2 regions of the Streptomyces sp. NBC_01384 genome follow, and region 1 is predicted to be linked to the other one. Evidence: predicted binding sites of a transcription regulator. Region 1 holds the regulator's gene; the other holds the start of a gene.

What was found. The regulator HrcA, encoded in region 1, represses chaperone genes, less so after heat shock. The targets are predictions, from matches to a motif close to TTNGCACTCNGNNNNNCNGAGTGCNAA.
Region 2: groL (chaperonin GroEL) is a predicted target of HrcA. The motif match lies at 7,096-7,122, and genes of this name have one in related genera.

Annotation. Positions count from the first base shown of each region.
Region 1 is NZ_CP109559.1:3,110,553-3,122,027, forward strand. It holds gene OG747_RS14145 (hypothetical protein) at 1-1, opposite strand, end outside; gene OG747_RS14150 (16S rRNA (uracil(1498)-N(3))-methyltransferase) at 185-934, opposite strand; gene OG747_RS14155 (nitronate monooxygenase) at 931-2,019, opposite strand; gene dnaJ (molecular chaperone DnaJ) at 2,163-3,296, opposite strand; gene hrcA (heat-inducible transcriptional repressor HrcA) at 3,297-4,319, opposite strand; gene OG747_RS14170 (MBL fold metallo-hydrolase) at 4,566-5,306, shown strand; gene OG747_RS14175 (DUF3097 domain-containing protein) at 5,338-6,150, shown strand; gene OG747_RS14180 (Uma2 family endonuclease) at 6,128-6,706, opposite strand; gene hemW (radical SAM family heme chaperone HemW) at 6,806-8,038, opposite strand; gene OG747_RS14190 (SpoIIE family protein phosphatase) at 8,146-10,341, opposite strand; gene OG747_RS14195 (HAMP domain-containing protein) at 10,565-11,475, shown strand, end outside.
Region 2 is NZ_CP109559.1:5,290,085-5,301,559, reverse strand. It holds gene OG747_RS24500 (hypothetical protein) at 1-335, shown strand, start outside; gene OG747_RS24495 (hypothetical protein) at 621-1,442, shown strand; gene OG747_RS24490 (Uma2 family endonuclease) at 1,502-2,173, shown strand; gene OG747_RS24485 (carboxylesterase/lipase family protein) at 2,201-3,778, opposite strand; gene OG747_RS24480 (NADH:flavin oxidoreductase) at 3,980-5,104, opposite strand; gene groL (chaperonin GroEL) at 5,348-6,970, opposite strand; gene OG747_RS24470 (cold-shock protein) at 7,328-7,534, opposite strand; gene OG747_RS24465 (MoaD/ThiS family protein) at 7,995-8,270, opposite strand; gene thrC (threonine synthase) at 8,401-9,720, opposite strand; SAM riboswitch class I at 9,738-9,885, opposite strand; gene OG747_RS24455 (glucosyl-3-phosphoglycerate synthase) at 10,072-11,016, shown strand; gene OG747_RS24450 (trehalose-6-phosphate synthase) at 11,171-11,475, shown strand, end outside.

The DNA.
Region 1 (11,475 bases):
TCAATGCCCGCACAGACGGCAGAGTGCCACTGTCCCGGGCATCGCGGTAGACCCCATACGGCCACTGCACACCCGCGTGTGCCCCGTCGAACGCGGGTACGTCAACCGGCCATTGACTCCGGCTGTCAACTCCGCAGGAGGAGCCACTCCTGGAGCTCCACCCGTCCCCTGTGGAAGCGCGAGGTCAGGACCAGCGGCCCGAGCGCGCCAGCAGCAGCGCCGTCGCCACCGTCCCGGCGGTCGATGTACGCAGCACGCTGCGCCCCAGGTGGTACGTCTTCGCGCCCGCCCCGGTGAACAGCTCGATCTCCTCGGGGGAGATCCCTCCCTCGGGGCCGACGACCAGCACGATCTCCCCGGAGGTGGGGATTTCGGCCGTCGCGAACGGCGCGGTGCCGATTTCCGTGTCCTCGTGCAGCACCGCCGCGAAATCGGCTTTGGCCAGAAGTGCCGCAACCTGCTTGGTCGTTGCCGCGTCCGCGATCTCCGGGAAACGCACCCGGCGCGACTGCTTGCCGGCTTCCCGGGCCGTGGCCCGCCACTTGGCGAGCGCCTTCAGGCCGCGGTCGCCCCTCCACTGGGTGATGCAGCGGGAGGCGGCCCAGGGGACGATCGCGTCGACGCCGGTCTCGGTCATGGTCTCGACCGCCAGCTCACCCCGGTCGCCCTTGGGGAGGGCCTGGACGACGGTGATGCGCGGCTCCTCCACCGGCTCGTCGGCCACCGAATCCATCTGCAGGATCAGACGGTCCTTGCCCTCGGTGGAGACGACCACGCACTCCGCCCAGCGCCCGGCCCCGTCCGTGAGGACGACGTCCTCGCCGGGGTTCAGCCGCTTCACGGAGACGGCGTGCCGCCCCTCGGGGCCGTCGAGGACATAGCGTCCGGCGTCGCCCGCGTTGAAGTGCTCGACCACGAACACCGGCGCCGTCATCGGACCTCACCCTCCGCTTCCCCGGCGGCCGACAACGCTGTCTTCGCCGCTTCGAGCTCCCCGCTCAGCACCTCCACCAGCTGCCCCGCGGGCAGGTCTCGGGCCATGCGGTGCCCCTGTCCGGCCCACAGCGCCATGCCCTGCGCGTCGCCCGCCTTGGCCGCCGCCTTGCGCAGCGGGGCGGTGAGGTAGTTGATCTCGGGGTACGCGGCGGGCGCGTACGGGCCGTGCTCGCGCATGAACCGGTTGACCAGGCCGCGCGCCGGGCGACCGGTGAACGCGCGCGTCAGCTCCGTGCGTACGAAGAGAGGGTTGGTCAGCGCCTGCTTGTGCACGGGGTTCGCACCGGACTCGGGGGTGGCCAGGAACGCGGTGCCGAGCTGCGCGGCGCTCGCGCCCGCCGCGAGCACCGCGGCGATCTGGCTGCCGCGCATGATGCCGCCGGCCGCCACGATCGGGATGTCCACGGTCTCCCGGACCAGGGTGATCAGAGACAGCAGCCCGATCCCCGTACCGTCCGTCTCCGGATTGTCGCGGTGGGTGCCCTGGTGGCCGCCCGCCTCCACGCCCTGCACGACGACCGCGGCGGCGCCCGCGCGCTGCACGGCGAGGGCCTCCTCCGCCGTGGTCGCGGTGACCATGGTGAGCGTGCCGGCACGGCGCAGGGAGTCCAGGACGTCCCGGCTCGGGACACCGAAGTGGAACGAGACCACCGGCACCGGGTTGTCGTGGAGGACGGCGAGCTTGGCGTCGTAGCCGTCGTCGCGACCGCTGTCCGGCTCTCCGAGGTCGGTCTCGTACCAGGAGGCCTCACCGGCGAGCTGGTGGGCGTACACCTCGACCGCGGCGGGATCCGCGTAGTCGGGCTGCGGCATGAACAGATTGACCCCGAAGGGTCGGGCCGTGAGCCCCCGCAACTGCTTGATCTCCTGGTACATGCCGTCGGCGGTCTTGTACCCGGCGGCGAGGAACCCGAGCCCGCCGGCCTCGGACACGGCGGCGGCGAGCTGCGGGACGGAGACGCCGCCCGCCATGGGAGCCTGCACGATCGGGTGAGGGAAGAGATCGGTCAGTGCGGTGGACATGACGGCATGTTGTCACGTCCTCCGAACAAGTCCGAATCGGGCCTTCCGCCTGGCACAGGCCATGGGGACGGGCGGCCGCGAACGGGTGTCCGCGGCCGAAGAACCCACCGAGGTCCGGGGGCGGGAGCCCCCGGGAATCCCCGTCAGCGACCGTTGAACGCGTCCTTCAGGCGCGAGAACAGCCCCTGCTGCCCGGGCTGGAACTGCCCCGTGGGCCGCTCCTCCCCCCGCAGCAGCGCCAGCTCCCGCAGCAACCGCTCCTGCTCGGCATCGAGCTTCGTCGGCGTGGTCACCTCGACGTGCACGATGAGGTCACCGCGGCCACCGCCCCGCAGATGCGTGACACCCCGCCCGTGCAGCGGAATCGACTGCCCGGACTGCGTGCCCGGACGGATGTCGACCTCCTCAAGCCCGTCGAGGGTCTCCAGCGGCACCTTGGTGCCGAGCGACGCCGCGGTCATCGGAATGGTCACCGTGCAGTGCAGATCGTCACCGCGCCGCTGGAAGGTCGAGTGCGGCAGTTCGTGGATCTCCACGTACAGGTCACCGGCGGGACCGCCACCGGGGCCGACCTCGCCCTCGCCCGCGAGCTGGATCCGCGTGCCGTTGTCGACACCGGCGGGGATCTTGACGGTCAGCGTCCGACGGGACCGCACCCGCCCGTCACCGGCGCACTCGGGGCAGGGAGTCGGGACGACGGTCCCGAAGCCCTGGCACTGCGGACACGGCCGGGAGGTCATGACCTGCCCCAGGAAGGACCGCGTGACCTGGGACACCTCGCCCCGCCCGCGACACATGTCACAGGTCTGGGCCGAGGTACCCGGCGCCGCACCCTCACCGTTGCAGGTGGCGCAGACGACGGCCGTGTCGACCTGGATGTCCTTCGTCGTGCCGAAGGCGGCCTCGTCCAGCTCGATCTCGAGCCGGATCATGGCGTCCTGGCCACGCCGCGTACGCGAGCGCGGGCCGCGCTGCGACGCCGTACCGAAGAAAGCGTCCATGATGTCCGAGAAGTTCCCGAACCCGCCGGCTCCGAAGCCGCCCGCGCCGCCGCCCGACTGGGACAGCGGGTCGCCGCCGAGGTCGTAGACCTGCTTCTTCTGCGGGTCCGACAACACCTCGTACGCGGCGTTGATCTCCTTGAACCGCTCCTGCGTCTTCGGATCGGGATTGACGTCCGGATGCAGCTCGCGTGCGAGCCGCCGGAAGGCCTTCTTGATCTCGTCCTGGGACGCGTCGCGGCGCACGCCGAGTACGGCGTAGTAGTCCGTGGCCACTTACGACTCCGCCAGGATCTGTCCGACGTACCGTGCCACCGCTCGTACCGCTCCCATCGTTCCCGGGTAATCCATGCGGGTCGGTCCGACCACGCCGAGTTTGGCTACTGCCTCGCCGCCCGAACCGTAGCCGACCGAGACCACGGACGTGGAGTTGAGTCCCTCATACGCGTTCTCGTGCCCGATTCGCACGGTCATGCTCGAATCCCCGGCCTCACCAAGCAACTTGAGGAGCACGACCTGCTCCTCCAGCGCCTCCAGCACCGGCCGGATGGTGAGAGGGAAGTCATGTCCGAAGCGCGTCAGATTGGCGGTTCCGCCGATCATCAGCCGCTCCTCGGTCTCCTCGACGAGCGTCTCCAGAAGGGTGGAGAGCACCGTCGCGACCGTACCGCGATCCTCCGCCTCGAACGCGTCCGGGAGGTCCTGCACCAGCTGCGGGACATCCGCGAAGCGACGGCCCGCGACCCGGCTGTTGAGCCGGGCCCGCAGATCCGCGAGAGACGTTTCTCCGAACGGCGCCGGGCAGTCGATCATGCGCTGCTCGACCCGTCCCGTGTCCGTGATCAGCACGAGCATCACGCGGGCGGGGGCGAGGGACAACAGCTCGACATGCCGCACGGTGGATCTCGTCAGCGACGGATACTGCACGACGGCGACCTGCCGCGTCAGCTGCGCGAGCAGCCGCACCGTCCGCCCCACGACATCATCGAGATCAACGGCGCCGTCCAGGAAATTCTGAATCGCACGCCGCTCGGGCGCGGTCATCGGCTTGACGCCGGCGAGCTTGTCGACGAAGAGCCGGTAGCCCTTGTCGGTGGGGATGCGCCCGGCGCTGGTGTGCGGCTGGGCGATGTACCCCTCGTCCTCCAGGGCGGCCATGTCGTTGCGAACGGTGGCCGGGGACACTCCCAGCCGGTGCCGCTCGGTCAGCGCCTTGGAGCCGACCGCGACCGGCTCGTCGGTGCCGACATAGTCCTGGACGATGGCGCGCAGCACTTCGAGCCTGCGTTCACTGAGCATCGCGCACACCTCCAGCTGTCGACCCCTCGGCGCCTCGCTTGGCACTCAGCGCGTGCGAGTGCCAGCATTCCCCGGCCCAGTGTACGGCCGGTGGGTACGGCCCCGGCAAGGGCGGGCCCGCGATCTTGCGCGACGTGCACCGACGTGTCCTGCGATGTCGTACTGTCCACCCCCGTGATCCCCCGCGATCCCCTGTGATCCCCCGTGATGTCGTACCGCCCACGCCCTCACCGCTAGCGTCGGCGTATGAAGGTGACTTGGGAAGAGGCGGGGTGGGAGGAGCTGGCACCGCGGGTGGGGCGGCGGCGGCTTCCGGTCTGGGACTGCACGGCCGGGCTGGTGGTGGGCGAGGGCGGGGCGCTGCTGATCGACGCGGGGTCGAGCCTCGGGGAGGGCGCGCGGTTGCGCGCCGAGGCGGAGTCGCTCGTCGGCCGTCGTGTGACCCTTCTCGCGCTCACGCACCCCCACTTCGACCATGTCTTCGGCGCGGCGGCGTTCGCGGGCGCGGAGATCTTCGTCGCGGGCGGCTCGTCCGAGGTGTACGAACACGGGCGCGAGGAGCTGTACGCGGACGCGGTCCGCAATGGGCTGGACGCGCGGGCGGCGGAGGAGGCGGCGGACACCCTGGTGCGTCCCCGCCAGTTCGTGTGGGGCACGTGGAACCTGGAGCTGGACGGTGGCATCGAGGTCCGGCTGGTGCGGACGGGCGAGGGCCACACGGCCCACGACCTCGTGATCGTGGTGCCGGGCGACCCGACGGTGGTGTTCTGCGGCGACCTGGTCGAGGAGTCCGGCGAGCCCCAGGCGGGCCCCGACGCCGTGCCGTCGCGCTGGCCCGCGGCCCTCGACCGGCTGCTCGACCTGGGCGGGGAGGACGTGTTGTACGTACCTGGTCACGGAGCGGTCGTGGACGCCGGGTTCGTACGGTCGCAGCGGGACGCCCTGGCCGAGCGTTTCGGCGTGTCGCGTTCCGGCGTGTCGCGGTGACTGCCGCCGGGCTTCTCCTATCGTCATCCGAATGCGCCAGTACTCTCCGGACCTGACCCCGTCGTGGAAGAAGCCCAAGCCCGTGCCCGAGGTGCCGGCGGAGCCGGGCCTGGTGGTCGAGGAGCCGGGCACCGGTTTCTGCGGAGCGGTGATCCGCTGCGAGGCGGGCACGGTGACGCTGGAGGACCGCTTCGGCAAGCACCGGGTGTTCCCGCTGGAGCCGCGCGGCTTCCTCCTGGAGGGCCAGGTCATCACTCTCACCCGCCCCTCCGCCACCACTCCCGTCCGTCCGGCCCGGACGGCCTCCGGATCGGTTGCCCTCCCCGGCGCGCGGGCCCGGATCGCCCGCGCCGGTCGGATCTACGTGGAGGGCCGGCACGACGCCGAGCTGGTCGAACGGGTCTGGGGCGACGACCTGCGCATCGAGGGCGTCGTGGTCGAGTACCTGGAGGGCATCGACGACCTGCCCTCGATCGTGGCGGACTTCGCGCCCGGCCCTGACGCCCGCCTCGGCGTGCTCGTCGACCACCTCGTCCCCGGCACCAAGGAGTCCCGTATCGCGGCCTCCGTCACGAGCGACCACGCCCTGGTCCTCGGCCACCCCTACATCGACATCTGGGAAGCCGTGAAACCGTCTTCCGTGGGCATCCGGTCCTGGCCCCGGGTGCCCCACGGCCAGGACTGGAAGACGGGCGTGTGCCGGGCGCTGGGCTGGCCGGAGAACACGGGGGCGGCCTGGCAGCACATTCTGTCGCGGGTGCGGTCCTACAAGGATCTGGAGCCGGAACTGCTGGGTCGGGTGGAGGAGTTGATCGACTTCGTCACGGCCAGCGGTGAGGCTTGACGCCGGAGAATGTTCCGAAGTCGCTGGTGTCCAGTTCGAGCCCCAGAATCTCCAGCGGCAGCGGGTCTCCGAACTTCGTGATCTGCTGCACCTGGTAGTCGGCCCCCTCTCCCTCGCCCACGGGCTTCGTCAGCAGGACGCACTGTGCCATGATCGGGTCGACGATGAGGTAGGCGGGCACCTTGCCGACGGCGTAGATCGACCGCTTGATTCCGTAGTCCCTTGCGGCACTGGTCTTGGAGACGACCTCGACGACCATCGCAAGCAACTGGGACGGCAGTAGGCGTCCCGATTCCGGACCGGCGCCGATCTCCATCACCACCAGGTCCGGCACGGGCTCACTGGCCTCGTCGATGATGTCGATGTCCTGAGTCTGGAGCCGTTCCCAGCGCTTGCCCGGGACCTGGTCCTGCACGCTCGTGACGATCCGATTGTGCACCAGATCAGGACTGGCCATCATCACGATTTCCCCCCGGAGAAGCTCGACTTTGACGCCCTCGGGAGGCTCAAACTCCTCGAAGAACTTGGCCATCCCGTACTCGTCCACAGCGGTCATCTCCGTGGCCTCCACATCCGCCGCGTACTTTTAGCGGCAGCCTACGAACCAGGTTAGGGACCGAACCGCCGTTCCGCACCGATTCACCCGCCGGAGTGATCAGTCCACCAGGTCCCTGACCACCGCATCCGCCAGCAACCGCCCCCGCAGCGTCAGCACCGCACGCCCCTCCTCGTACGGCCCCGCTTCCAGCAGACCGTCGGCCAGCGCCCGCCGTGAGGCCGCCAGTCCCTCCGGGCGCAGCAGCGACAACGGGCAGCCTTCCCGCAGTCGTAGCTCCAGCAGGACGCGCTCCACCCTGCGGTCCTCCTCGGAGAGGAGCTCGCGGCCCGCGCCCGGGGAGCGGCCGGAGGCCAGCGCCGCCGCGTACGCCCCCGGATGCTTCACGTTCCACCAGCGCACGCCGCCGACGTGGCTGTGGGCGCCGGGGCCCGCGCCCCACCAGTCGGCGCCGCGCCAGTACAACTCGTTGTGCAGGCAGCGGCCCGCCTCCGACGTGGCCCAGTTGGACACCTCGTACCAGTCGAAGCCCGCCGCCGACATCACCTCGTCCGCGATCAGGTACCGGTCGGCGTGGACGTCGTCGTCCGTCATCGGGACCTCGCCGCGGCGGATGCGGCGGGCGAGCTGGGTGCCCTCCTCGACGATCAGGGCGTACGCGGAGATGTGGTCGGGACCGGCGCCGAGCGCGGCGTCCAGGGACGCGCGCCAGTCGTCGTCCGACTCCCCCGGTGTGCCGTAGATCAGGTCGAGGTTCACGTGCTCGAAGCCCGCCGCGCGGGCCTCGGCGACGCAGGCCTCGGGGCGGCCGGGGGTGTGCGTGCGGTCGAGCACCTTCAGTACGTGCTGCCGGGCGCTCTGCATGCCGAAGGAGATCCGGTTGAAGCCTCCGGCGCGGAGGGTCGCGAGGTACGCGGGGTCGACCGACTCCGGGTTCGCCTCGGTCGTGACCTCCGCGTCGGCGGACAGTCCGAATTCCTCCCGGATCGCCCCCAGCATCCGTACGAGATCGTCGGCGGCCAGCAGCGTCGGCGTACCGCCTCCGACGAAGACCGTGCGGACGGGGCGCGGGTCGTCGCCGAGAACCTTGCGGGCGAGCCGGACCTCGTCGATCAACGTCTCCGCGTAGTTGTCGCGGGAGGCGAGCACGCCTCCGGTGCCCCGCAGCTCGGTCGCCGTGTAGGTGTTGAAGTCGCAGTAGCCGCAGCGGGTCGCGCAGTACGGCACATGGAGGTAGAAACCGAGGGGGCGATCGGCGGCTCCGGCCAGGGCGTGCGCGGGCAGCGCCCCGTCGTCGGGGACGGGCTCACCGTCGGGAAGTGCGGAAGGCATGCGTTCCATTGTCCCGCACCCGGCCGCATGCCCCTTCCCGCGCGCTCACCTCCCGTTTTCCCACTCGGCCGCTCAGCCGCACAGCTCGGCCGCTCAGCCTGGCCGCTCTACTCCGCCTGCAACACCAACAAGGCCAAGTCGTCCTCCGGCGGCTTGCTGCCGAACTCGTGCACCAGTCGCCGAATCCGTTCCGCGACGAGCTCGGCGCTCAGCCCCCCACAGCCCGCGAGGGCCTCCGCGAGCCCGTCGTCGTCATCGAACTGGCGGGGCCCGTTGCGCCGCTCCGTCACCCCGTCGGTGACGCACAGGACGATGTCGCCGGGGTACAGGTCGAAGGTCTCGGAGGTGTAGGTCGCGTCCTCGAAGACGCCGAGGAGGGTCTGCGGCTCGGCCACCTCCCGTACGTCGCCATCCGGGCCCAGGATCAGCGGCAGCGGGTGTCCGGCGGAGGCGAGGGTGCAGCGGACGCCGCCGTCGAAGGGCACCAGCTCGCCGTAGAGCATGGAGAGGAAACGGGTCTGCGGGCCCTCGTCGGGGCCGAGGCCGGGCCCTCCCGCGACCACCAGCGCGCGGGCCGCCGCATCGGCGGTCTCCGTGGCGTCGTCGAGGAGGAGCTGGTTGAGGCGGTCGAGGACGTCGGCGACGTGGTAGCCCTCGCGGGCCAGCAGGCGTACCCAGGGCCGGGCGAGGCCGATCACGACGGCGGCCTCGGGCCCCTTGCCCTGGACGTCGCCGAGGACGAAGCACCAGCGTCCGTCGCCTGCCGGGAACAGGTCGTAGAAGTCGCCACTGGGTCCGCCCTTGTCGAGCGGCTCGTACACGAGGGCGCTGCGCACCCCGGGGATCTCGGCTACCGCGCCGGGCAGCAGACCGCGCTGGAGGACCCGGCTGATGGTGGCCTGGCGCGCGTACTGGCGGGCCGCGCCGATGGCGAGGGCGATGCGGCGGCTGAGGTCCTCGACGAGCCCGGTGATCTCGTCGGGGAAGCCGGTCAGCCCGGCCCGCCCGATGACAAGGGTGCCGAGCGGCCGCCCGCCTGCGATCAGCCGATACGCAAGCGCGGCCCCGCTCACGTCGCCGGTTCCGCTCACGTCGCCGGTCCCACTCACCCCGCCCGCATTCACTTCCGCACCCGAATCCGCCCCCGACGCCTCCCCCGGCCAAGGCACCGGCACAGCCCGAGACCGCACCGAGTCGGGCAGCCGCGGCGGATCCTTCTCCAGGGCCCGGCGCAACTCCTCGATCCGGTTCTCGCTGCCGTGCCAGACGCGGGCGAGCCGCGGCCCGAGGGCCAGCCCGAGCCCGCCCGCCCGGTCGGTGGCCTCGTCCTCCAGCCACACCGCGCACCAGTCGGCGAGCCGTGGCACGAGGAGCTGTCCGGCGAGCGCGGCGACGAGGTTCTCGTCGAGCTGTCCGGCGAGCAGGTCGGAGGCCTCGGCGAGGAAGGAGAGAGCGCCGCGGTTGAGCCAGTCGCCGTCCTGACGCGGCCTCCGCCGAGGTTCGTAGGGGACCGTCTCACCGCCTCGCGGCCCCGGTCCCGGTCCCGACCTCAGCCCCGGGGCATGCCCAGCGCCGTACGCCGCCTCCGACATCCCGTCGACGGGCAGCCGCCCTTCGACGGCCAACGCCCCCTCAGCGGCCGGATCGGCCCTATCGGCCGATCCCGCCGCGATACCCGCCTCCGTCCCGAAACCAACCCCCCTCTCGACACCCAGCCCGCCATCAACGCTCAGCCCACCACCACCGCTCAGCCCACCACCACCGATCAACCCGCCATCACCACTCGCCCCACCCTCAACGCTCAGCCCACCCCCAACCCCCAGCCCCCCATCAACAGGCAACCGCGCCCAAACCGTCTTGGCCCCGGTCCGATACGTGATCCCCCACGCTTCCGACAGCGAGGCGACCAACCGCAGCCCACGCCCGTACTCCGGTGTGCCGTAAGCGCGTTCGGCCGCCTCCTCGCGTACCGCCCGCGAGGGGTGATGGTCGGAGACCTCGACGACCACCGCGCTCACCGCCCCGCCGTCGGTGATCTCCAGACAGCACAGCAGCTCGACGTCGGTGCCCGCGTGCACGACGGCATTGGTGACGAGTTCACTGACGACCAGGACGGCGTCCTCGGTAAGGCGTTCGCGGACGATCTCGGCGCCGGGCAGGGCGAGTTCGGCCCAGTCGGCGAGTGCCTCGCGCACCAGCCGGCGGGCGGCGCCGGGCGCGAGCGGCGTGCCCGGCAGCGCGGCGCGCGCCATGGTTTCCTGGCCCGCGCGGTGATGCGCAGGCGTGTCAGGGGCAAGCGCCATGGAGTCCCGTTGTGACTCCCGTTGCGTCGGAATGGCCCCCACTGTGCAGCTCCCTGAGCAGTTCGGACGAATACGCCTCAGGCGACACGGACAGAGTGACAGACTGGCCTCGCCCATAAGCGCCGAGTTACCGAAGTGGGCCGCCATGAGTGAGAACAGTGCTACGCGTGTGCTCGAAGACGGACAGATTTGGGCATCGGATCTCCGTCCTCTGCTCGCCGCGATGACCGCCGCTCGGGACGGCGATTTCTCCAAGGTGCCGGAGACGGGGCACGGTCTGGTGGCCGATCTGAGCGCGGCCTTCAACCAGATCATCGACCGCAGCACCCACTTCAACACGGAAGTGCAGCGGGTACGGCGGGAGCTGGTCCGGCACGGGCGGCTCGACGAGCGGCTGTCGGCGAGCCCGGGGCAGGGCGGCTGGACGACCCGCGTCAATGATGTGAACCAGCTGCTCGACGCCCTGGTGGCGCCCGCCGCGAACGCGACGCGCGTCCTGGACGCGGTGGCCGGCGGTGATCTCACCCAGCGGGTCGACCTGCACGACGGGAACCGTCAGCTCAGGGGCGATTTGCGCCGGTTGGGGCGTGCCGTCAACAAGATGGTCGATCAGCTCTCCCTCTTCACGGGCGAGGTGACCCGGGTCGCCCGTGAGGTCGGCACCGAGGGCCGTCTCGGCGGACGCGCCAAGGTACAAGGACTCTCCGGCAGTTGGCGCGATGTGACCGAAGCGGTCAACACGATGGCGTCCCGGCTGACCGCCCAGGTACGGGACATCGCCCTCGTGACCACGGCGGTGGCGCGCGGCGATCTGACCCGTACGGTGACGGTCGAGGCGACCGGCGAGCTGCTCGAACTGAAGCTCACCGTGAACACGATGGTCGACCAGCTCTCCGCCTTCGCCGACGAGGTCACGCGGGTGGCCCGCGAAGTCGGCACCGAAGGCCAGTTGGGTGGCCGCGCCCAGGTCAGGGGCGTCTCCGGGGTCTGGAAGGACCTCACCGACAACGTCAACTTCATGGCCTCGAACCTGACCTCCCAGGTCCGCAACATTGCCCAGGTCACCACGGCGGTGGCGAACGGCGACCTCAGCCAGAAGATCACCGTCGACGCGCAGGGCGAGATCCTCGAACT
Region 2 (11,475 bases), 2.2 Mb from region 1:
GAGGCGGGGTGTACTACTTCGAGGCGAGTTCGAAGTGGAGCGAGGGCGAGTTGCGTACCGCCGTCCACGAGGCAGCGGCCAATCTGGAAAAGGAACCCCACGTCAACGACGAGTTCCTCGGCTTCGACGCGCTCATCGACGAGGCCATCGACGCGACCGGCGAGGGCCCGTCGACCGGAGCTGGGATCAGACACGTCATGAACCCCGACGCCACCGACGACTACACCATCACCGGCAACGGCACCGACGCGACGTTCTGCATGCACGTCCTCGCGACCCCGACCAGCGAGACCTACGCGGTCCTGACGGTCAAAGTCACCAACGGCGCCTGCTGAGCCCTCCGGACAGTGGCCCGAGGCTCAAGCCTCGGGCCCCGAGCGCTCTTAACAAGGAACGGGCGGTGGGCCCCAACCCACCCTCCCACCCTGGCGAGTTGACTTGACGCGACCGACTTGCCACGCACAGTCACCAGGGCTTAGCGTGCCGAAATAACGAACAACCCCCGCCAGGTGCTGGAACACCTGCGGGGGTTTGACCAACGAGACGATCAGAGGCATCGACCCGTGGCTGACGCCAACTTTAGTGCTGCACCCCGCCCTGCGCACGCCCTCCCCCACCCCATGGCCAATCCGGGTTACGGAAAACGCAGCGCCCCGGACCAACGCCCCCGCACCAACGACGACTTCGCACACCTCCCGCCCCGCGAGGCGGCGATCGCCGCGTATGTCGACCGGCTCCCCGACGGCGCCGACATCTCCGTAAAAACGCTGGCCAAGACGCTCCCGTACGGACAGTGCGCCCTCCGCACCGCCCTCAACAACCTCACCCGGGCGGGCCACTTACGTAGGGGCCGCGAACACCTGGCCGACTCGGGCAGCGCGCGCTGGATCACCCGATCGTGGTTCTCCCGTACGGCGCGCGACGACGACTGGTGGGCAGGGTTCACGCGGGGCGACGTACCGCAGGAGCTCCCGGACAGACGGGCCGCCCCCACCCGCTCCCGCGCGTACATCCTGCTGGCGGCGCTGGGCCGCACGACCCCGGCCCTGTCCCTGTCCGCCAGGGACTGCGCGGACCTCGCTCCCCTGCTCGCGGAATGGTTCGCGAGGGGTGCCACCGACGAGCACGTGCTCCAAGCCCTGACCACGGGCCTCCCCATCCCCGTCCACAGCCCGGCCGCCCTCGTCCGCACCCGCCTGATCGGCAAGCTCCCACCGGAACCCGTACGAGAGACCCCACCACGCCCACCCCTCCGCATCCTGGAGTGCGCGAAGTGCGGGACCCCGGGCCGCCCGGAGGCCCTTCCGGGCGGCGTCTGCGGCCCATGTCGGGGTGACACCGCCCCACCGCCCACCGGCCCGCTGACATCCACCGCAGTCCATGCCCACGCCGCCGCGGCCCGCGCGGCGATGGTCGGCCGACGAGAAAGGGCACGCGGATGACCGCTCCAACGGTCCGGAAGCACACAGCAGGGGCACGATGGAAGGGAGGAGGCAACACCATGACCCCTGGCACCGCTGAACGCCCGCAGATGTCCGTGGAGGACTTCGAGGAACTGGCCGCCAAGGCCCCGAAACGCGTGAAACTCGAATTCCTCGGAGGACGTCTCTCCAGCAAGTACCCACTCGACGTCGAAGACTTCGAGGAGCTGGAGCGCAGGGCCCCCGAAACAGTGCGGCTTGAATACATCAACGGAGAACTAAGGGTCAAGGCGATGCCGGACGGCAACCACCGCTCGATCTTCATGTGGCTGCTGCGTCAGTGCATGCAACAGCGCCCTGACCTCGATCTCGTGCCCGAGTCCGGCGTCAAGGCCGAGGCCTACCGCAAGGGTCGCGCCCGCACGGATGGAAGCCTCGTTCCGGTGGATCACTTCAGGGGAGACGGCGAGTGGTCTGAAGCGGAGGGCGTCCTCATGGCGGTCGAGATCACCTCCCACGACCGCGACACCGACCAGCGTGACCGCATCGACAAGCCCATTGGCTACGCGGAAGCCAACATCCCTATCTACCTCCTCATCGACCGGGACGACAACACGGTCACCGTGTTCAGCGAGCCGAAGGAGGGCCGGTACCAACTGGCCCCGTCCTACCCCTGGGGTTCCTCCATCGAACTCCCCGCCCCCGTGAACATCACCCTCAAAACCGAGAAGCTCAAGGACTACGCCGACTGACCCGCACGAGGGAACCCGGCGGCGCCCTCAGCCCATCAGCGGCAGCGCCCCGAACTCGTGGCGCTGCCAGAGACGTCGCGAGGTCTCCTCCGGGTACGCCGTGACGACGGACTCCGCATCGAAGACCTGGGTCAGCCGCCGCTCGGTGTCGTACGCCGGCCAGCCCGGGTCTCCCGTCGTGGCGAACGCCGTCCAGGCCCCGCGGAAACGGGACGACAGGGCCTCGGTCTCCGGCGAGGGGTCGGCCCCGGCGAACAGAAGGACGCCGAGGTCGGCGGCGAAGGTCCCGAACAGCAGCGGTATGTCGAGGCCGTGGCAGGCGCCCAGCGCGCCGCCGAATGCCGGGGCGGGCCAGGCCAGCTCGTAGACGTGCGCGCGGCCGCCGCCCGCGATCTGCGCCTCGGCCAGGCGCAGCGAGGGCATACGGAACAGCGCGTCGGAGTGGACCCACTCGTACAGCTCGTCGGGCGTGGCTTCGGGGAAGGCGGTGCGGTAGGCACGCTCGCCGTCCAGTCCCGAGCCCGAGCCCGAGCCCGAATCTGAACCCGTCCCCGTCCCCGCCCCCGCTCCCGGTCCGAAGATGCGCAGTTCCGTCGTCGCCTGTTCGTCAGTGATCGTCCCGAGTTGTCCGCCCAGGGCGGCGAACAGCCGGTGCTCGTTCCGGGTGTGCCCGGCGATCAGTTCCACGTCCCGTGCCGAGCCGGCCGCCAGCGCCTGCCAGGGAGCGGTCGGCAGCACCTCTCCGTCGACGACGGGCGAGAAGGCGGTCAGCGTGTGGGCGACCGCTCCCCACTTGCCCTCGAACGCCGGCATCTTGGCGCCCAACGTCTCGCCGGCGGCGGTCAGTCGCCGGGGCTCCACCGTCGACAGATCGGCGGCCGTCGGGCGCAGGCCCGCCTCGGCGGCGATGGCGGCGGCGATGTCCCGGGCGAGTTCGTCGGAGAAGAAGGGGCCGGGCACGCTCTGCGCGATCGCCCGCCCGAACAGCCCGGCGGCGCTCGGCATGGCCAGCAGCGCGGCGACGGACCCGGCGCCCGCGGACTCGCCGAAGACGGTGACCCGGCCGGGGTCGCCGCCGAAGGCCGCGATGTTCTCCCGTACCCATTCCAGGGCCGCGACCTGGTCTAGCAGGCCCCGGTTGGCGGGTGCCCCGTCGATCCGGGCGAAACCCTCCATGCCTAGGCGATAGTTGAGGGTGACCACGACGAGGTCGCCGTCGCGGGCGATGCGCTGGGCGTCGTATCCGGGGCTGCCGGCGTGGCCGAGCTTGTAGGCGCCGCCGTAGATCCAGACCATCACCGGGCGGCGGGCAGCCGGGTCAGGGTCGGGTGTCCAGACGTTGACGGTCAGCCAGTCGTCGCCCATGGGGGCGTCGATCACGCCCGTACGGCCCTGGAACACCGACTCCTGTGGGGGCGGCGGGCCGAAGGCGAACGCGTCCCGGGTGCCGTCCCAGGCGGCCACCGGGCGCGGGGCGGCGAACCGCGCGTCCCCCACCGGCGGTTCGGCGAACGGCATGCCCCGGAAGACCACCAGCCCGTCCTCCCGGCGACCGCGCACCGCACCGGCGCGGGTACGCACCACGTTCACTCCTGCTGCCGTCACGATGGCTCCCTGGGTGCTGGTGGAACGGACGGGCTCTTGAAGGAACAGCGTGCTACGAAAAAGCCAGGCGATCACCCCCTACGGATGAGAAGGGCGATCGCCTGGATCAGGTTTCGGACAGGTCCGGTCCCGACCGATCGGGTCAGGTCAGGTCAGGTCGGGTCGGGTCAGGTCAGGTCAGGTCAGGTCCGAGGGTCGGCTTCAGCTGAGCGTGCTCAGCGCCTTCGCGTCGTACGCCCCCAGCTCCCCGAACCGCCCGCCCAGCACCTTCGCCGCCCACTCCGGGTCGGCGAGGAGGGCGCGGCCCACGGCGACGAGGTCGAACTCGTCGCGCTCCAGGCGGTCCAGGAGGTTGTCGAGGCTCGCCACCGGGGCACCCTCGCCCTGGAAGCTCTTGAGGAAGTCGCCGTCCAGGCCGACCGAGCCGACCGTGATGGTGGGCTTGCCCGTGAGCTTCTTCGTCCAGCCCGCGAGGTTCAGGTCCGAGCCGTCGAACTCCGGGAGCCAGTAGCGGCGGGTGGAGGCGTGGAAGGCGTCGACGCCCGCGGCGGCGAGCGGGGTCAGGATGGCCTCCAGCTCCTCCGGGGTCTCGGCGAGCCGGGCGTCGTAGTTGTCCGACTTCCACTGCGAGTAGCGGAAGAGGACGGGGAATTCGGCCGAGACCGAGTCACGGACCGCGGCGACGATCTCCGCCGCGAACTTCGTACGGGCGACCGGGTCACCGCCGTACGCGTCCGTGCGCCGGTTGGTGCCCGCCCACAGGAACTGGTCGAGCAGATAGCCGTGCGCGCCGTGCAGTTCGACGCCGTCGAAGCCGATGCGCTCGGCGGTGGCGGCGGCCTCGGCGAACGCGGCGATGACCTCGTCCAGGTCGGCCTGGGTCATGGCCTTGCCGGTGCCCTCGGTGCCGTCGAGACGGATGCCGGAGGGGCCGACCGCGGGGGCGTCGGCGTACGGCGGCCGCCCCGCCTTGCGCACCATGCCGATGTGCCACAGCTGCGGAACGATCGTGCCGCCCGCCGCGTGCACCGCGTCGGCGACCTTCGTCCAGCCCGCGAGCTGCTCCGTGCCGTGGAAGCGCGGGACGCGGTCGCTCTCGCCTGCCGAGTCGTGGCCGACGTACGTGCCCTCGGTGACGATGAGGCCCACGCCCGCGGCGGCGCGGCGGGCGTAGTACCCGGCCACGTCCTCACCGGGGACGCCGCCCGGGGAGAACTGCCGGGTCATCGGTGCCATCGTGATCCGGTTCGGGACGGTCAGGCCGTTCAGGGATACGGGGCGGGACAGGATCTCGGCAGCGCGGGTGGCGGAGGCGTCGAGCGTCACGTGAGGGGCTCCTCGGAGAGGTCGAAGGACATCGAGCAGATGGTCGGGCAGATCGGCCGGCAGGAAGTGCGCATGTATGTGCATGTGCATTTACCGCACTCTCGACGTCAACCAACCCGTCCGCCACGGCATTCCGCCGCACTCGTCTCCCTCGTGTGATCCCGGACACGCCCGAGGGCGGCACCCCCTGGGAGTGGGGGTACCGCCCTCGAAACGTAAGGACAGTGATCAACCAGAGGTCGATCAGAAGTCCATGTCACCGCCCGGCATGCCGCCCGGAGCGGCCGCGGAGGCCTTCTCCGGCTTGTCGGCGATGACGGCCTCGGTGGTGAGGAACAGCGCGGCGATGGAGGCGGCGTTCTGCAGGGCAGAGCGGGTCACCTTCGCCGGGTCGATGATGCCTTCGGCGATCATGTCGACGTACTCGCCGGTCGCGGCGTTCAGACCGTGGCCGACGGGCAGGTTGCGCACCTTCTCGACGATCACGCCACCCTCGAGACCACCGTTGACGGCGATCTGCTTGAGCGGGGCCTCCAGGGCGAGTCGCACGGCGTTGGCGCCGGTCGCCTCGTCACCTTCGAGCTCCAGCTTCTCGAACACGGCGGACGCCTGGATGAGAGCCACGCCACCACCGGCGACGATGCCCTCCTCGACGGCGGCCTTCGCGTTGCGAACGGCGTCCTCGATGCGGTGCTTGCGCTCCTTGAGCTCGACCTCGGTGGCGGCACCGGCCTTGATGACGGCCACGCCGCCGGCCAGCTTCGCCAGGCGCTCCTGGAGCTTCTCGCGGTCGTAGTCCGAGTCGGAGTTCTCGATCTCGGCGCGGATCTGGTTGACCCGGCCGGCGACCTGGTCGGCGGAGCCGGAGCCGTCGACGATCGTGGTCTCGTCCTTGGTGATGACGACCTTGCGGGCGCGGCCCAGCAGGTCCAGACCCGCGTTCTCCAGCTTGAGGCCGACCTCCTCGGAGATGACCTCGCCGCCCGTGAGGATGGCGATGTCGCCGAGCATGGCCTTGCGGCGGTCACCGAAGCCCGGCGCCTTGACGGCGACGGACTTGAAGGTGCCACGGATCTTGTTGACGACCAGGGTCGACAGGGCCTCGCCCTCGACGTCCTCGGCGATGATCAGCAGCGGCTTGCCGCCCTGCATGACCTTCTCGAGGAGCGGCAGCAGGTCCTTGACGTTGCTGATCTTCGAGTTGGCGATCAGGATGTACGGGTCGTCGAGGACGGCCTCCATACGCTCCATGTCGGTGGCGAAGTACGCCGAGATGTAGCCCTTGTCGAAGCGCATACCCTCGGTGAGTTCCAGCTCCAGACCGAAGGTCTGGGACTCCTCGACGGTGATGACGCCTTCCTTGCCGACCTTGTCCATCGCCTCGGCGATGAGCTCGCCGATCTGGGTGTCGGCGGCGGAGATGGAGGCCGTGGAAGCGATCTGCTCCTTGGTCTCGACGTCCTTGGCCTGCTCCAGCAGGGCACCGGAGACGGCCTCGACGGCCTTCTCGATACCGCGCTTGAGGGCCATCGGGTTGGCGCCGGCGGCTACGTTGCGCAGACCCTCGCGCACCAGCGCCTGGGCCAGAACGGTGGCCGTGGTCGTACCGTCACCGGCGACGTCGTCCGTCTTCTTGGCGACTTCCTTGACCAGCTCGGCGCCGATCTTCTCGTACGGGTCCTCGAGCTCGATCTCCTTGGCGATGGATACACCATCGTTGGTGATCGTGGGGGCGCCCCACTTCTTCTCGAGGACGACGTTGCGGCCCTTGGGGCCAAGGGTGACCTTGACGGCGTCGGCGAGCTGGTTCATCCCGCGCTCGAGACCGCGCCGTGCCTCCTCGTCGAACGCGATGATCTTGGCCATGTGAAGTGGTCCTCCCGGACTGGGGTGGATTGCTCCGGACCGCGCTGGCGCCCGCGACGGACGGCCTGCCTGCCTCGTGGTTCCTTGCCCCACCTGGCCTGCGGGCCTCACCGACCCGGTCCTCGTTATCACTCTCACCATCAGAGTGCTAACGCCAATGATTAGCACTCGCCCCTGCCGAGTGCAAGCGGCTCCCCTTGATCCGCAGATGAGAACCCCTTGAAGACAGGCGAACAGCCGACCTGACGACAGGCGAACAACGGACCGAACGGGCAGACCGAAGGGGCAGACCGAAGGGCCCGCACCCCATGGGGATACGAGCCCTTCGTCACGTCGAACAGTCAGTCGGCGCGTGCTTCAGCCGGTCGCCAGTCGGACCATGTCCGCCTGCGGCCCTTTCTGACCCTGCGAGATCTCGAAATCGACCCGCTGGCCCTCTTCCAGGGTGCGGTAGCCGTCCATCTGAATCGCGCTGTAGTGGACGAATACATCCGCACCACCGTCGACCGCGATGAAGCCGTACCCCTTCTCCGCGTTGAACCACTTGACGGTGCCCTGAGCCATGCCTAACTCCCCTATTACTGGCCCTTGCACAGGACCGCACTTCGCGGACCCGGGTCAGACCTCACCCCCCAACGGTTGGGGGTGTGCGCCGGAACGCGTCGACCGCGGCTGAATGTATCTGTCCAACTGCCGTCTGCAACAGGTCAATTGGACGAGAATTCCGGGCACGGTCGATCGGGAATATGGGGAGAATTTGTGAAGTTTCAGGGCAAGTCGGGCCCCATAAATGCCATAAACGGCTCAAAAAGGCGGGGGACTTTGGCTACTTCTTGCCGGACCTCGGGCGCGAACTCATATGCGCCCGGCATGCGAAGTGCAGCGGGTTCCCCAACTCTACCGCGCTCAACCATACTGAATTGCCCCCTCCGCTTCTCTCGCGGAGGGGGCAATTCGATGAACTCTCGGTGATTGGCATTACCAAGGGTAACTATCTCACCGTACGTAATCGGATGCGTGGCGGTCAGCCGCCGGCGACGGCGGGGATGATCGAGACGCCCGCGCCGTCCGGCGTCGCCGTCTCCAGCCCCTGTTCGAAGCGGACGTCGTCGTCGTTCACGTACACATTGACGAACCGGCGCAGCTTGCCCTGGTCGTCCAGGACGCGCGCGGCGATACCCGTGTGGTTCTTCTCCAGGTCCGCGATGACCTCACCGAGGGTCCCACCCTCGGCCGTCACCTCGGCCTGGCCACCGGTGTAGGTGCGCAGGATGGTGGGGATGCGGACGTTGACGCTCATTCCTTGTGACCTCCGGTCGGGTAGCGCCCCAGAGGGGCGCAGGGCCTTGCTGAATATGCGGCTCCGCCGCATGGGCGCGACCGGCCCCCCACCGGTCCGCAGCGTAGAAAACAGCCCTCCGGGCCAAGCCCTACGCGAGCCCGGCCTCTCGGAAGGAGTCCAGATTCGGACGAATGGTCGCCGTCAGCCCCGTGCCGGCCACCGCGTCCAGCGTCTTCAGACCGTCCCCGGTGTTCAGAACGACGGTCGTCAGCGTCGGGTCCAGCAGGCCGTTCTCGATCAGCTTCTTCGTGACCCCGAGGGTCACCCCACCGGCGGTCTCCGCGAAGATGCCCTCCGTGCGCGCCAGCAGCTTGATCGCGTCGACGACCTGCTCGTCGTTCACATCCTCCACGGCCCCACCCGTCCGCCGCGCGATGTCGAGCACGTACGGCCCGTCGGCCGGGTTGCCGATGGCGAGCGACTTGGCGATGGTGTTCGGCTTCTGGGGCCGTACGACGTCGTGGCCGGCCTTGTAGGCGACGGACACCGGCGAACAGCCCTCGGCCTGGGCACCGAAGATCTTGTACGGCTTGTCCTCCACCAGCCCGAGCTTGATCAGCTCCTGCAGACCCTTGTCGATCTTCGTGAGCTGGGAACCGGAGGCGATGGGGATCACCAGCTGGTCGGGGAGCTGCCAGCCGAGCTGCTCGCAGATCTCGTACGCGAGGGTCTTGGAGCCCTCCGCGTAGTACGGCCGCAGGTTGACGTTGACGAAGCCCCAGCCCTCGCCGGCCGGGTCGCCGATCAGCTCGGAGCAGAAGCGGTTCACGTCGTCGTAGTTGCCCTCGATGCCGACGAGCTCGCCGCCGTAGATCGCGGCCATGACGACCTTGCCCTGCTCCAGGTCGTGCGGGATGAACACGCAGGAGCGGAAGCCGGCGCGCGCGGCGGCGGCACCCACCGCGCCGGCGAGGTTGCCGGTGGAGGAGCAGGAGAGCGTGGTGAAGCCGAACGCGCGGGCGGCCTCGATGGCCTGGGCGACGACCCGGTCCTTGAAGGAGTGCGTCGGGTTGCCGGAGTCGTCCTTGACGAAGAGCTTGCCGGCCTCGACGCCCAGCTCGCGGGCGAGGTTGTCGGCCTTGACGAGTTTGGTCCAGCCGGGGTTGATGTTCGGCTTGTCGGCGACGTCGGCCGGGACGGGGAGCAGCGGCGCGTACCGCCAGATGTTCGCGGGGCCCGACTCGATGCGCTTGCGGAGTTCTTCGGTTTCGTAGGCCGAGAAGTCGTACGCGATCTCCAGCGGGCCGAAACACTCCTCGCAGGCGAAAACCGGGCCGAGCGGCACGCGGTGTCCGCACTCGCGGCAGGAAAGCGCGGCGGCGGGTCCGAGATCGACACCGGCTACGGTGTCAGTGTCGGTGTCGCCCGCGACGGAGTTCGTGGTGCTTGCAACTGTCTGCGCAGCCATGGAGGCGAGGCCCTTTCTCCTCATCTTCCTCACGACGCACTTCGCCATGAGACGGATTTGGCACCTTCCCTAGCCGGGAGCCTCGCCACAGCGATGTGACAGGAACCAGCTGGAGGGTTGCCGGGGCTTCATCGGGCCGTATCCCTCTGCCCCTCTGGATGAGCGGTATTCGGTTGTGTCGTGCGGGTGATGCGTGTGGTGCGACGGTCCGCGAGTGATCTACGACATGCGATGGTCATCCGCGTTGTTCAAGACTGTAACCGAAGGCCAGGACAGTTGAGATAGTCGTCCGAACCGCGAGACGGATCACACCGTGACACCGGGTGATCAGACAGTGAGGAGCCGCAGACTGTGCTGAAGGAAGTTGAGCGCTGGCTGAACAACCGCTCCTGGTCCGTGACCGACCGCCCGCTCCACAGACTGATGTCCGCCAAACGGGCCACGGGCTCCTCGGTGAGTGTCGTGCTGCCCGCGCTGAACGAGGAGGAGACGGTCGGTGAGATCGTCGCCGTCATCCGCCACGACCTGATGCAGCAGGTGCCCCTCGTCGACGAGATCGTCGTCATCGACTCGGGCTCGACCGACCGCACCTCCGAGGTGGCCGCCGCGGCGGGCGCGAGAGTGGTGCACCGGGACGAGATCCTGCCGCGCATCCCGACCGTGCCCGGCAAGGGCGAGGTGCTGTGGCGCTCGCTCCTGGTGACGAGCGGGGACATCGTCTGTTTCATCGACGCGGACCTGAGGGAGTTCTCGTCGGACTTCGTCTCCGGGATCGTGGGGCCGCTGCTCACCGAGCCGGGCGTGGACCTCGTGAAGGGGATGTACGACCGTCCGCTGGGCGGCGCCGCGGGTCAGGGCGGCCGCGTCACCGAACTCATGGCCCGCCCCCTGCTCAACATGCACTGGCCGCAGCTGGCCGGCTTCGTCCAGCCGCTCGGCGGGGAGTACGCGGCCCGCCGCTCGCTGCTCGAACAGCTCCCCTTCCCCGTCGGTTACGGCGTCGAGCTGGGCATGCTCGTCGACGCCCTGCACCTGGTGGGCCTGGACGCGCTCGCCCAGGTCGACGTGGGTGTACGCAAGCACCGCCACCAGGACGGGCAGGCGCTGGGCCGGATGTCCGCCGCGATCTACCGCACCGCCCAGCTCCGGCTGGCCCGCGGCCACCTCATCCGCCCGGCCCTCACCCAGTTCGAACGGGGCAAGGACGGTTTCGAGCCGCGCACCTACTCGGTGGACACGGAGGAACGTCCGCCGATGGTCGAAATCTCCGAGTACCAGAAACGAAGGGCAGCGTGAAAGCGCCCCGGTAGGGGCGCGGGGCTGTGGAATATGCGGGGCTGTGACATATGCGGCTCCGCCGCGTGGGCGCGACAAACCCCCACCGGCCCGCAGACGGCATACGGCTGAAGGGAACGTTTGAGCGTTTCGACGCCGGGCTAGGTTTCGAGGCATGGCTTCCCCCGCTTCAAAGCAAGGCGCCCACGGCATCCTCGTCGCATCCAACCGCGGGCCGGTCACCTACGAGGTCCAAGAGGACGGCTCGCTCCACGCCAAGCGCGGCGGGGGCGGGCTGGTCTCGGGCCTCTCCGCGATCGGGCCGGAGGCGGGCGCCCTGTGGGTGTGCTCGGCGCTCGGCGACGGCGACCGCGAGGCGGTCCGGCGCGGAGTCGCCGAGGACGGCGTACGGATGCTGGACATCGACGCCGAGGTGCACGCGGACGCGTACAACGGCATCGCGAACTCCGTGCTGTGGTT